Regions from separate parts of the Micromonospora sp. NPDC049089 genome, predicted to be linked through region 1. Evidence: riboswitches for the same ligand, from Rfam matches in the RefSeq annotation. Region 1 holds a riboswitch; each other region holds the start of a gene.
What was found. A riboswitch is a leader RNA that binds a small molecule or an ion and turns the genes downstream of it on or off. The one in region 1 is predicted to bind cyclic di-AMP.

Region 1 (4,060 bases):
GAGGGTCGGGCGCGTCTGCGGGACGGCGATGGGCGCTGCCACCGCCGACTGGGCGTTTGGGTCGAGCCAGACCCGAACGGCCGGCCGGCTCGGCCCGAGACCCGGAATGCCCGCGATGTGCTGCTCGCGGCGGGTGAGCATGGCCACGTCGACGGTGAACTCGAAGAGCCGCCAGTCGACCTGCGGCTCGGCCCGGGCGCTCTGCGCCAGCTGCGCCACCCGGATCGGATCGGTCACCGGGCGGGCGTGACCCGCCACGTACGCCTCGTCGTCGCTCTCCTCCGCAGGGAACGAGTGCAGCGCGTAACGGCCGTCACGTTCGAGGTCGCGGCGCTTGGGCGAGTCGATGATGAAGCAGAACAGCCCCTCGGCGGTGATGACCGGTGAGACCGGATGGACGCGGGGCCCGCCGTCGGCACGGACCGTGGCCAGATAGCCGAAGCCCGGCCCGTACTGCTGAAGGAGAACGCGGATCCCGTCGGCGAGTCGGGGCTCGTCGGCGGCGAATTCGGACCAGGAAGCCATGTGGGCATTCTATCGAACAAATGTACGAGTAGCGACCTCGACGCGCTGGTCCGGCACCGAATCCGGCCACTTCCGGCAACGCGGCTATGGTGGTCCGATGCTGCTCTCCGACCGTGACCTGGTCTCCGAGATCAAGGCCGGCACGCTGGGCTTGGAGCCGTTCGAGCCCACCCTGGTCCAACCCTCCAGCATCGACGTCCGACTCGACCGGCTGTTCCGGGTCTTCAACAACCACCTCTACACCCACATCGATCCGGCCATGCAGCAGGACGACCTGACCTCGGCGGTCGAGGTCCCCGACGGCGAGCCGTTCGTGCTGCACCCGGGGGAGTTCGTGCTCGCCTCGACGCTCGAGGTCATCTCGCTGGGTGACCAGCTCGCCGGCCGACTGGAGGGCAAGAGCTCCCTGGGCCGGCTCGGGCTGCTCACGCACTCCACCGCCGGTTTCATCGACCCGGGCTTCTCCGGCCACGTGACGCTGGAACTCTCGAACGTGGCGAACCTGCCGATCACCCTCTGGCCGGGCATGAAGATCGGGCAGCTCTGCATCTTCCGGCTCTCCTCGCCAGCCGAGCACCCGTACGGCTCGGTGGTCTACGGCTCGCGCTACCAGGGCCAGCGGGGGCCGACACCCAGCCGCGCCTGGCAGCACTGGCGCACCTGGCCCACCCGCTAGGACCAGAACGACGAGGGCCCGCCGCGAGGAGATCGCGACGGGCCCTTCGGTCACACTGGGTCAGCCTGGACGGCCGTAGCTGTGGATCGGGCCGTCGTCGACCTTCTTCATCTTGACCGGTTGACCAGCCTGCGAGGCGTGCACCACCCAGCCGCCGCCGACGTACATGCCGACGTGGTGGATGTCGCTGTAGTAGAAGACCAGGTCGCCGGGGCGCAGGTCACCCTTGCTGACGTTCTTGGTGACCCGGCTCTGCGCGGCGGCGTTGTGCGGCAGCGACACGCCGGCCTTCGCCCAGGCGGCCAGCATGAGCCCGGAGCAGTCGTACGAGTTCGGACCCTCGGCACCCCAGACGTAGGGCTTGCCGATCTGCGCGCAGGCGAACTTGACCGCGGTGCCCGCGGCACCGCCGGGGTAGCTACCCGGGCAGGGCGCCGGGCGCAGCGGACCGCCGCCGCCGCTGCCGTACACCTTCAGGCGCAGCTTCTGCAGGCGGTCGATCTCGTCGTTGATCTGCTTCTTCTTCGCCGCCAGCTGGGCTTCCGTGCGGGTCAGCTGGGCCACCATCTCGTCCAGTGGCGCCTTCTGCGCGGCCAGTTGGTCGCGCAGGTCGGCCACCTGGCGTACGTCCTTCTGCTGGTCGTGCGCGAAGCGGTCCAGCATTTCGAGCTGGCCGACCACCTCGCTGGGCGACCGGCTGCCCAGCATCGCGTTGACGGTCGAGACGTTCTCACCCATGTAGGCGCGTACGGCAAGGGCGCTGACCTTGTCCATCGCGGCGTCGACCTGGCGCTCGAGCGGAGTGATCCGGGCGGCCAGCGCGTCTGCCTGCTTGCGCTTCGCGGCGAGGTCGATGCGGGTGGCGTTGTGCCGTTCGATGACCGGTTCGAGCTTGTTCCAGTCGGCGTCGATCTGGCGCTCGATCTCGGCGACGGAGGGGTCGGCGTGGGCCGCCGTGGCACTACCGGTCAGAACGACGGCGACGCCGGCCAGCGCGGCGAGTGCGGTGGTTAAGCGGGACCAGCGTGGGCGCGGCACTATCGACGCCGGGCCGGCTGATGCCGACCGCTCGGACGACGGCCGCGGGGCATGGAGTGCCACCGGGGTTCCGTACTCCTTCTTCCTGACCGCCTACCGGGTTAGCTGACGGGTTCGGGCGGGAAGTCGGCGCCCTACCGCAGTGGCTGCGGATTCACCCCGAGGGACCTGGGTCCCCGGTTCGCTCGGAAACGACTCGGCGGTGTCGGTCCGTTACCGCCCGGGGTGGGCGGAGCTGCTGTCGGGCCGACAAATGACCAGAGTAGAGACGCCCGTTACCGATCCGCAACCCGTGCGGCCGTGACACTCCGTACGGATTGGACGAGGTCACTGACCGTGTGTGAAGAATTCTTTCCGTGCACGTCGATAGATGGAAAGGTATTGACGCGAGCTCCCGGACGGCGCGATGGTGATTTGACCTCACTCCGCGAGAATCTAGGGGGTTCGATGCACCATCCAACCCTGTCGACCGGCTGGCGCGCACTGCTCGCCGCCACCGTGGTCGCCGCCGCGACCACGGTGCCACTCTCCGTCGGCCCGGCCGCCGCCGCGCCCACCACCGACCGCCAACAGCAGTACGCCGACGCGGCCACCGAGTACGGCGTACCGGCCGTCGTGCTGCTCGGCGTCTCCTACCTGGAGTCCCGTTGGGACACCAACGCCGGCACACCGAGCACCAGTGGCGGCTACGGCCCGATGCACCTGACCGACGCGCGGCACGTGGCCGCCCTACCCGGACGCGGTCACCACGACGCCGGAGCCGAGGACCCACGCGGTGACGACTCCCGGCCGGCCCGGGTGCCCGCGCCCCGACCGGTCGAGGCGCCCGCCCCGTCCACCGCCGCGTTGCAGACCGTCGACGCCGCCGCCGCGCTGACTGGTGCCGCCCCCGAGGCACTGCGTACCGACGCGGGCCTCAACATCCGGGGTGGGGCGGCGCTGCTGAGCGCGTACCAGAGGGATCTGGGCGCGCCGGTCGGCGCGGGCACCGACCCGGCGGCCTGGTACGGCGCGGTGGCCCGCTACTCGGGCGCGGACAGCGCCGACGCCGCGGCGGCCTTCGCCGACGAGGTCTTCACCACCATCGGCGCGGGCGAAGCCCGGGTGACCGACGACGGCCAGCGGATCACCCTGCCGGCCCGCGCAGTGCGGCCCGAACGGTCCTGGCTGGACCGGCTGGGCCTGCGCCGGCTGGCCCGCCCGGACGGGGTGGAATGCCCCCGCACCATCTCCTGCGAATGGATCCCGGCGCCCTACGAGGCGTTCGACGACGGGGACTACGGCAACCACGACCTCTCCGACCGGCCCGCGCGGCAGAAGATCGAGTACATCGTCATCCACGACACCGAGGCGAGTTGGGCCACCACCCTGCAACTCGTCCAGGACCCAACCTACGTGAGCTGGCACTACTCGCTGCGCTCGGTCGACGGGCACATCGCCCAGCACGTCAAGACGAAGGACGTCGGCTGGCACGCCGGCAACTGGTACGTCAACGCGAAGTCGATCGGGTTGGAACACGAGGGCTTCGCGGCGCAGGGCACCTGGTACACCGAGGCGATGTACCGGACCTCGGCGAAGCTCGTCCGGCACCTGGCGCTGCGGCTGGGCATCCCACTGGACCGCCAGCACATCATCGGCCACGACAACGTGCCCGGCACCATCCCCTCGACAGTGCGGGGAATGCACTGGGATCCGGGCCCCTACTGGGACTGGACGCACTACTTCGACCTGCTGCACGCCCCCCGACTGGACACCGGCACCCCGGCCACCGGGCTGGTCCGGATCGACCCGGACTACACCACCAACCAGCCGGCGTTCACC
Region 2 (4,060 bases), on a different contig from region 1:
TGGCGGCGGTGAAGGGCTCGCTGCGGATGCGCCGGGTGCTGGAGCGGGCGGCCCGCGACGCGGTGCCGGGCGGCCCGGGTGAGCTACGGCTGCTCTACCGGGGCACACTGCTGCGGTTGGACCGGGTCGCGCTGGACCGGATCCGGGACCGTGCGCTGCAACGCGGCGCACGGCGCAACGAGGTGCGCCGGGCCGGTTTCGACGGTGTGTTCGCCGCGCTCTGGGCGCAGGCCCGTGAGCTGAGCAGCGGTCGGCTGCCGGAGCAACCGGCCTTCGAGGCGGAGATCGCCGAGCGGTCGGAGTTCCGGGAGTTCCTCAAGGCGTGGTGGCCTCGGCTGCACCCCCGGCACGTGCTCGGCTGGCTGGCGCAGCCGGACCGCCTGCGCCGGTACGCCGGGGGGATCCTCTCCTCGGCGGAGATCCGGCTGCTCAACGCCGCGTACCGGAACCTGGACTCGACCGGGCTGACCATCGCCGACGTGGCACTGCTTGACGAGCTGGACGCGCTGCTCGGCAAGCCCGCGCAGCCGGCCCGCGCACGACGCGACCCGTTCCAGCTCGCCGGCGGCGTCCGCGAGCTGAGCACCCTCGGTGAACGGCAACGGGCCGCCCGCGCGGCGGCCCGGGAGCGCCCCGAGGACTACCGGGACTACGCGCACGTGGTGGTGGACGAGGCACAGGACGTCTCACCGATGCAGTGGCGGATGATCGGTCGACGCGGCCGACTGGCCTCCTGGACCGTGGTGGGCGACCCCGCGCAGACCGCGTGGACCGGCGATCCGGAGGAGCTGACCCGGGCCCGCGACCAGGCGCTGGGCCGGCGTAAGCGACACGACTTCACGCTCACCACCAACTACCGCAACTCGGCGGAGATCTTCGCGGTGGCGGCGGCGGAGATCCGGCGGCTCTACCCGGACCTGCCGCTGCCGACCGCCGTCCGCTCCACCGGGGTCGAGCCGGTGGAGCTGGTGGTGCCCGCGACGGGCTTGGAGACCGCGACCGTGGAGGCCGCCGCCGGCCTGCTGGCCGAGGTGGAGGGCACGGTCGGGGTGATCACGCCGGTCCCCCGCCGGGACGAGGTCGCCGGTTGGCTGGGCGCGCTCGGCGCACCCAGGTTGCAGGTGGTGACCAGCCTGGAGGCCAAGGGCATGGAGTACGACGGGGTGGTGCTGGTCGCCCCGAGCGAGATCCGGGCGGATCCGGGCGCCGGGGTGCGCACCCTGTACGTGGCGCTCTCCCGGGCCACCCAGCGGCTCACCACCATCGACCCGACCAGCTGACGTGTGCGGACTGCCGCCGACGGAACGCCCTGCCCGTACACTTGCACACATAGCGATGTGAGCATACATTTGACCGGGTCCCGACCAGCGGCGGAAGGTGGTTCTCGTGGGCGCAGGTCATGACCACCACCATGGGTCCGTCGCCAATGCCGCACACCAGCACCGAGGTCGACTCTGGGCGGCCTTCGGATTGCTCGCCACCCTGATGGTGGTCGAAGCGGTGGTCGCACTGCACACCGGCTCGCTCGCCCTGCTCTCCGACGCCGGGCACATGTTCACCGACGTGCTCGGCATCGGGATGGCGCTCGCCGCCATCACGGCGACCCGGCGGGCCACCGGCGACCCGCAGCGCACCTTCGGGCTCTACCGGCTCGAGGTGCTCGCCGCGCTGGCCAACGCCGTCCTGCTCTCCGGCGTCGCGATCTACGTGGTGGTCGAGGCGATCCGCCGCTTCGGTGACCCGCATGAGGTCATCGCCGGCCCGATGCTCGCGGTGGCCGTGCTCGGCCTGCTCGCGAACATCGCCGCGTTCGCGCTGCTGCGCGCCGGAGCCCGGGAGAGCATCAACCTCCAGGGCGCCTACCTGGAGGTGCTCGGTGACCTGCTCGGCTCGGTCGGCGTCATCGGCGCGGCGCTGCTCATCACCGTCACCGACTGGTGGTGGGCCGACCCTCTGGTCGCGGTCGCCATCGGCGTGTTCATCCTGCCGCGCACCTGGCGGCTGGCCCGCGCCGCTATCCGCATCCTGGTGCAGGCCGCCCCGGAGCACCTCCAGGTGACCGCCGTGCACGACCGGCTCGCCGCCGTCCCCGGTGTCGTCGAGGTGCACGACCTGCACGTCTGGACGCTCACCTCGGGCATGGAGGTGGCCTCCGCCCACCTGACCATGGCACCGGGCGCGGAGGTCGGCGCGGTGCTCACCGCGGCACGTACGGCCCTGCACGACGACTTCCGCATCGAACACGCGACATTGCAGATCGAGCCCGGCGCCGCTTCTGGAGCCTGCGGCTCCATCGAATGGTGACCGGTTCGTCGATTTCCGTGGTGACGTACGCACCGTCCGTCACATCGGCTGCAGCGGCCCCACCCGCACCGGTAGGCTCGGTCCCGGCCGTCACCAGGCGGCGCCCTCCCGGCGCCGGTGGCGGTCGCCGCCTAATCGCCCAACTGGGCGAACCGGGGAACCATGTTCCTGGGGTGTATCCGCGTCAGCGGTAGGGATCTTCCGTCCCGAACCCGTCAGCTAACCCGGTCGGCGGCTGACGGAAGGACATGCGCAGTGGCACCAGCACGACCACCCGCCGCCCGACTGGCGGCCCTGATCGTCGCGATGTTCGCCCTCGGCGTCGCGCTTCCGGCCGGCACCGCCTCGGCCGCTCCCCCGACCGGCCTGCGAGCCGCCGCACCCGACTCCGACGAGGAGGGCGGCACCCCGGCGTTGCGAGCCCAGCTCGATGCGGCCAGCAAGGGCTACCTGGACGCGAAGCGCGCCCTGGACACGTCAGTGCAACGGCAGAAGCAGCTCGGCACCCAGTTGAAGACCATCGAGGTCGAGATCGACCAGCGCAACGGCAAGGTCGGCGAGATCGCCGAGGTCGCCTACCGCACCGGCCGGCTGGGTGCGGTGTCGGCGCTGCTCAACAGCAACACCCCGGAAGGCTTCATGGACCGGGCGGCCGCGCTGGACGCGGTGGCGGCCAACGAGGACCGGGTGCTGCGCGACCTGCTGGACACCAAGGACAAGGCCAACCGCACCCGGGTCGCCCTGGACGGCGAGATCAACGAACAGCGCAAGCAGGTCGCGGTGATGGCCAAGCGCAAGGAGCAGGCCGAACGGGCCCTGAGTGTGGCCACCACGCCCAAGCCGCAGACCACCGCCGACGCCGGCTCCAACCGGGGCACCTCCAGCGCCAACGCGAAGGCCGCACCGCGCAACTCCGACGGCTCCTGGCCCTCCGAGTCGTGCAGCGTCAACGACCCCACGCCGGCCAACGGCTGCATCACCCCGCGCACCCTGCACGCGCTCAACCAGGCCAAGGCCGCGGGATTCACCCGGTACGTCTCGTGCCACCGCCCCAGCGGCTCGGGTGAACACCCGAAGGGCCGGGCCTGCGACTTCGCGGCGCAGAAGAACGGCTTCGGCGGCGACGCCACCGGCGGCGACAAGACGTACGGCAACAACCTGGCCGCGTACTTCATCCGCAACGCGGACCGGCTCGCCGTGCTCTACGTGATCTGGTACAGGCAGATCTGGCTGCCCAGCAGCGGGTGGAAGTCGTACAGCGGGGCGGGCGGCGACCCGTCCAGCGACCACACCAACCACGTACACCTGTCGGTCTACTGACCGACGCGTCGTGATGCCTGTGAGCCACTGGATGGCTCACAGGCATCACGTGCGTCAGGGGCCGGGCTACGTCACCGGGCGTACCCCTGATGTCGTCGCTCGTCGGACGACCCGGCGGTGGCCGGCGGGCAGCATCGCGGTATGCCTCGGATCCGACCCACCACCCGCAAGGCGCTGCTCACCCTGCACCTCGTCACCTCGCTGGGCTGGCTCGGCGCCGACCTGGTGCTGCTCACCCTCGGCGTCGCCGTGCAGCGGGGCGCCGATCCGGCGGTGGTCTATCCGGTCACGGCTCTGGTCGGCACGGTGCTGTTCGCGCCGCTGAGCGTCCTGGTGTGGTTGATCGGAGTCGCCAGCTCGCTGCTCACCCCGTGGGGCCTGCTGCGCCACCGGTGGGTGCTGGTCAAGCTCGTGATCACCACGGTGATGGTCGGGC
Region 3 (4,060 bases), on a different contig from region 1:
GCCACCACCGCCAAGCGGCGGCGTGCCGCCTGGCTGACCGCTCAGGAACAGCTGGAGCAGGCCTGGATCGGGTACGACGAGGCGGACGCCGCCGCGCGTCGCTTCGCTGGCGCGGGGGCACTGCCCACCCCGCAGACCCCGCACACCCCCGCCGAGTACGCCGCCCGGGAACGCTATCTGCACCGGGCGGCGATGGCGGCGTACTGGCGGGGCGACCTGACCATGGCGCAGCTCGGCGACGTGTTCGGGCACCGGCGCGGCTGGGATCCCCGGCGACACCCGGTCGAGCAGGAGGTGCTGATCAGCCGGGTGATCCGGGATGCGCGGTCGACCGATTACCAGGTGGCCGCCGACCGTGAGCGGGTCGCCTGGCGCGACGCGGAATTGGCCGCCGAGTCGGCTCGTGCCCTCGCCGAGGAGGCGTACGCGGCGGCGGCCCGGCTCCGCCCGACCCTGGTCCCCGCGCGCCGCACGGTCGCCGGGGCGTTGCGTCCCGCCGTCGTGGCACTGTGGCGCCCGGCCCGGGTGGGTTGAGCCCAATCCGTTATGTGAGGCCGGTCACCCGATCGAGAAATCGGACGTCCGACGCGATCGACGGGATTGTTCCCACGATTGTGGCCGCGTTCTTTGCGGCCTGTCCGGTTGTCGCCCGTAGGCGTCGCCGTAACTGGTTGTCCCATCGAGTCACATCATCGGCATTACGCGCAGAAATTGTGGCGCCAATTGGGGTTTACGCAGGTGAACCTGGCTTGGCAGGGCGTTGAGACGCCAGTAGTGTCGTCCCGTCCGGTGCGGTAACCGATCGCAAGACGCGACGCCGCATCGACCCGCTTAATCGTGATCAACGAACCGGGGACCCACCAGTAAGTCCGGGGTGAATCCGCGAGCCACGGCCCGCGGTAGGGCGTCTTCCCGCCCGAATCCGTCAGCTAACCCGGTAGGCGGTGTCGGAAGGAGTCCCATCCTCGTGCAGCACCTTTCCACCCCTCGGTTGTTCCCTCGCCTCCACGGCGCGGCGGTGCACCCGCTCATTCGTCGCGTGACGGTGAGCTGACCCCCGGGTCATCGCCTTTCCCGCCCGGCCGATCCGGGCGTTCCCCTGAGCGGTTCACACCCGCGGACCACTGTCCGCGCGCTGGCGCCTGCCCGGATACCGGTCCGGCCCCGGTGTGCCGCTCTCCCCCCGATCCGTGGAGGACCCCGTGAAGCACACCCTGCAGCGCCAGCTCCGTCGCCTCGCCACCGAGCGCCCGTACCAGATCGTCGCCGCCTCCGCCGCAGCCCTCGCGATCGCCACCACCACCGGCGCCCTGCTCACCACTGCCGACGACGCCCCGGCCGGCCAGCGCACCGCGACCACCGTCGCCGAGATGCGCAGCGACGTCGCCGCCTCCCGCAGTGAGGCTCGGGACGCGTCCCCCTCGGCCAGCGCCGCGCCGACCACGGCCGCCCCGGCCACCAGCGCCGCGTCGCCCGCCGCCAAGGCCAAGAGCAACCCCGACCTCACCCGTAAGCCGACGCCGCCGAAGCCCCCCGCGACGAAGGTGCTCGACTACGACTACGAGGCGCAGAACACCTACTACAACTGCGGCCCGGCGGCCACCCGGAACGCGCTCAGCGCCGCCGGCATCGACCGCACCCAGGAAGAGCTCGGCGCCGAACTGGGCACCACCGAGATGGGAACCAACTCGGCCGAGGACACCACCCGGGTGCTCAACGCCGAGGTGAAGGGCTCCCCGTACCGGACCCGGATGTTCCCCGGCACGCCCAGCCCGGCCCAGATGGACCGGCTCCAGGCCGACGTGGTGAAGGCCGTCACCGACGGCCGGGGCGTGGTGGCCAACGTCGTCGGGGACGCCGTCGACACCGACGGCGGGTGGCACTCCTACGGCGGTGGGCACTACATCGCCGTGGTGGGCTACAAGGACAACGGTCGCACCGTGCGGATCGCCGACTCGGCGAACCCGGCCGACCCGTCGTACTGGATCACCACGATCGACCTGGCCAACTGGATCACCAGCCGGGGCTACTCCGCCTGACCCGGGCACCTGACCGCCGCGGGCGCCGTCTCCCACAAGGGGCCGGCGCCCGCGGCGTTTGTCCGCCCGGCCCGCCATCGACGGCCCTCGTACCCGACCGTGAACCGTGGGAGACTGCGGCCGTGGTGGATGAAACGGGTGGTCACACCGGCCGCGGGCCGGTCCTGCTGCTGCTGCACGGGATGGGAACGACCGGGGACGTGTGGTTGCCCTGGGCCCCGTACCTTGAGCAGCACTGGCCCGGGCGGTGGCTGGCACCGGACCTCGCCGGCCACGGCTGGGCGTCGCCGCTGCCGTCGTACTCCTTCGCGGGCTTCGCTCAGCAGATCGCGCGGGCCCTCGTCCCCGACGACCGGCTGGTCGTGCTCGGGCACTCGCTGGGTGGGGTGGTCGGCCTGGCGCTGGCCGCCCGCGACGCCGGAACGCCGGTGGACGCCGTGGTCGGGCTGGGCATCAAGGCACTCTGGTCACCCGCCGAGCTGACCCGCGCCGCCGAGCTCGCCGCCCGACCGGTGAGCTGGTTCGCCACCCGCACCGAGGCGGCTCGCCGCTACCTGCGGGTCGCCGGGCTCACCGGTCTGGTCCCGCCGGACCACCCGGTGGTGGAAGCCGGGCTGCGCCAGGTCGACGGCCGGTGGCGCCTCGCCATGGACCCGGCCGCCTTCGCCGTCGGCGAGCCCGATCTGGCCGCGCTGCTGGCGGCGACCGACGTGCCGGTGGTGCTGGCGCGCGGGGAGAACGACCCGATGGTCACCGACGAACAGCTCAAGGAGTACGGCGTACCGGTCGCCACGCTGCCCGGTCTCGGACACAACGCGCACGTGGAGGACCCGGCGGCGGTGCTGGCGCTGCTGGATCCTTACCGCTGAGCGGCTATGCCGGTGCGGTCGCGGTGAGCGCCTCGGCCGGTGCCAGCTCCCGGCGGGCGGCGGCCAGGAACGCCTCGGCGTACGACTCGGCCGGGAAGTCACCCAGGTAGCGGCGGCGGGTGGCCCAGCGGGCCTCGGCCAGCGGGTCGGTGTCCAGCAGTGCGGTCAGCACGTCGTCCACGTTGGACATGTCCCGACGCAGCACGTAACCCGACCCGGCCAGCGGGAACCGCTCCACGAACCGGTCGCCCTCGTCGCCCATGTCGGTGACCGCGTACGGCTTGCCGGAGTAGAGGAAGTCCGAGATCACTCCGGACACGTCGGAGACCAGCGCGTCGGCGGAGTTGACGCACTCGGTCAGGCTCAGCTCCCGAGCCGCCGCGCCGACCACGTGCTGGCGGCCGGTGCGGGCCCGGTCGGCGACGAGCAGTTCGGTCAGGCGGCCCAGTTGCCGGGCCGATGCCGGGTTCTGCGTGGTGTACGGGTGGGCTCGCAGGATCACCGTCGCGCCGCGTTCCAACAGTCGACGCAGCAGGCTTTCGGCCACCGGTAGCGAGCAGTAGTCGGCGTCGGCGTGGTGCCCGGTCCAGGTCGGCGTGTAGAGCACCGTCGGGTGCGCCAACCCTCTTGCGGGCTCCGGGCGCACCTCGATCGACTCGACCTGTGGACGACCCACCACCACGAACTTGTCGGCCGGGATCTGCACTCCGGCGCGGGCGTACCTGTCGATCGCCGCCTGCCCGGCCACGAAGATCCGGTCGAAGATCCCCGACACCGGGTTGGCGCTCGGCGCCTTGTCGCTGTCGCCGTGGTGCAGCTGGATGTGGGTGAGCTGGGTGAAGCGGACGCAGTGGCTGTTCTTCGCACCGTGGTTGACGTAGAACGCCGCCCGTAGGCTCGGCACCAACGCCTGGTCCATCGCCCCCAGGGTGGGGCAGTAGACCACCGGCGCGTCGGTGGCCGCCGCGATCGGGGCCAGGAACTCCGGCTCACGCAGCACGACCAGGAACGGTCGGCCGATCCGTTGCAGGTACGGCAGCCACATGGTGACCTGGTATTCCGAGCCCGGAGGCGCGGAGAAGTAGAGCAGGAACTCCGGCTGGTGCCGGCGCAGCGCGGCGGCCACCGGCCCGCCACCGGCGCGTGGCCTAA

Region 2: it holds a riboswitch for cyclic di-AMP, as region 1 does, so the genes downstream of both, AB0B48_RS14960 (hypothetical protein) here and AB0B48_RS14045 (NlpC/P60 family protein) in region 1, are expected to answer to the same signal.
Region 3: it holds a riboswitch for cyclic di-AMP, as region 1 does, so the genes downstream of both, AB0B48_RS12935 (C39 family peptidase) here and AB0B48_RS14045 (NlpC/P60 family protein) in region 1, are expected to answer to the same signal.

Annotation. Positions count from the first base shown of each region.
Region 1 is NZ_JBEZEH010000067.1:4,451-8,510, reverse strand. It holds gene AB0B48_RS14055 (pyridoxamine 5'-phosphate oxidase family protein) at 1-525, opposite strand, end outside; gene dcd (dCTP deaminase) at 623-1,201, shown strand; gene AB0B48_RS14045 (NlpC/P60 family protein) at 1,262-2,302, opposite strand; cyclic di-AMP (ydaO/yuaA leader) riboswitch at 2,316-2,451, opposite strand; gene AB0B48_RS14040 (peptidoglycan recognition family protein) at 2,687-4,060, shown strand, end outside.
Region 2 is NZ_JBEZEH010000073.1:4,151-8,210, reverse strand. It holds gene AB0B48_RS14970 (AAA family ATPase) at 1-1,280, shown strand, start outside; gene AB0B48_RS14965 (cation diffusion facilitator family transporter) at 1,387-2,304, shown strand; cyclic di-AMP (ydaO/yuaA leader) riboswitch at 2,423-2,554, shown strand; gene AB0B48_RS14960 (hypothetical protein) at 2,611-3,624, shown strand; gene AB0B48_RS14955 (hypothetical protein) at 3,766-4,060, shown strand, end outside.
Region 3 is NZ_JBEZEH010000059.1:7,074-11,133, reverse strand. It holds gene AB0B48_RS12940 (hypothetical protein) at 1-534, shown strand, start outside; cyclic di-AMP (ydaO/yuaA leader) riboswitch at 819-959, shown strand; gene AB0B48_RS12935 (C39 family peptidase) at 1,191-2,039, shown strand; gene AB0B48_RS12930 (alpha/beta fold hydrolase) at 2,162-2,908, shown strand; gene AB0B48_RS12925 (CDP-glycerol glycerophosphotransferase family protein) at 2,913-4,060, opposite strand, start outside.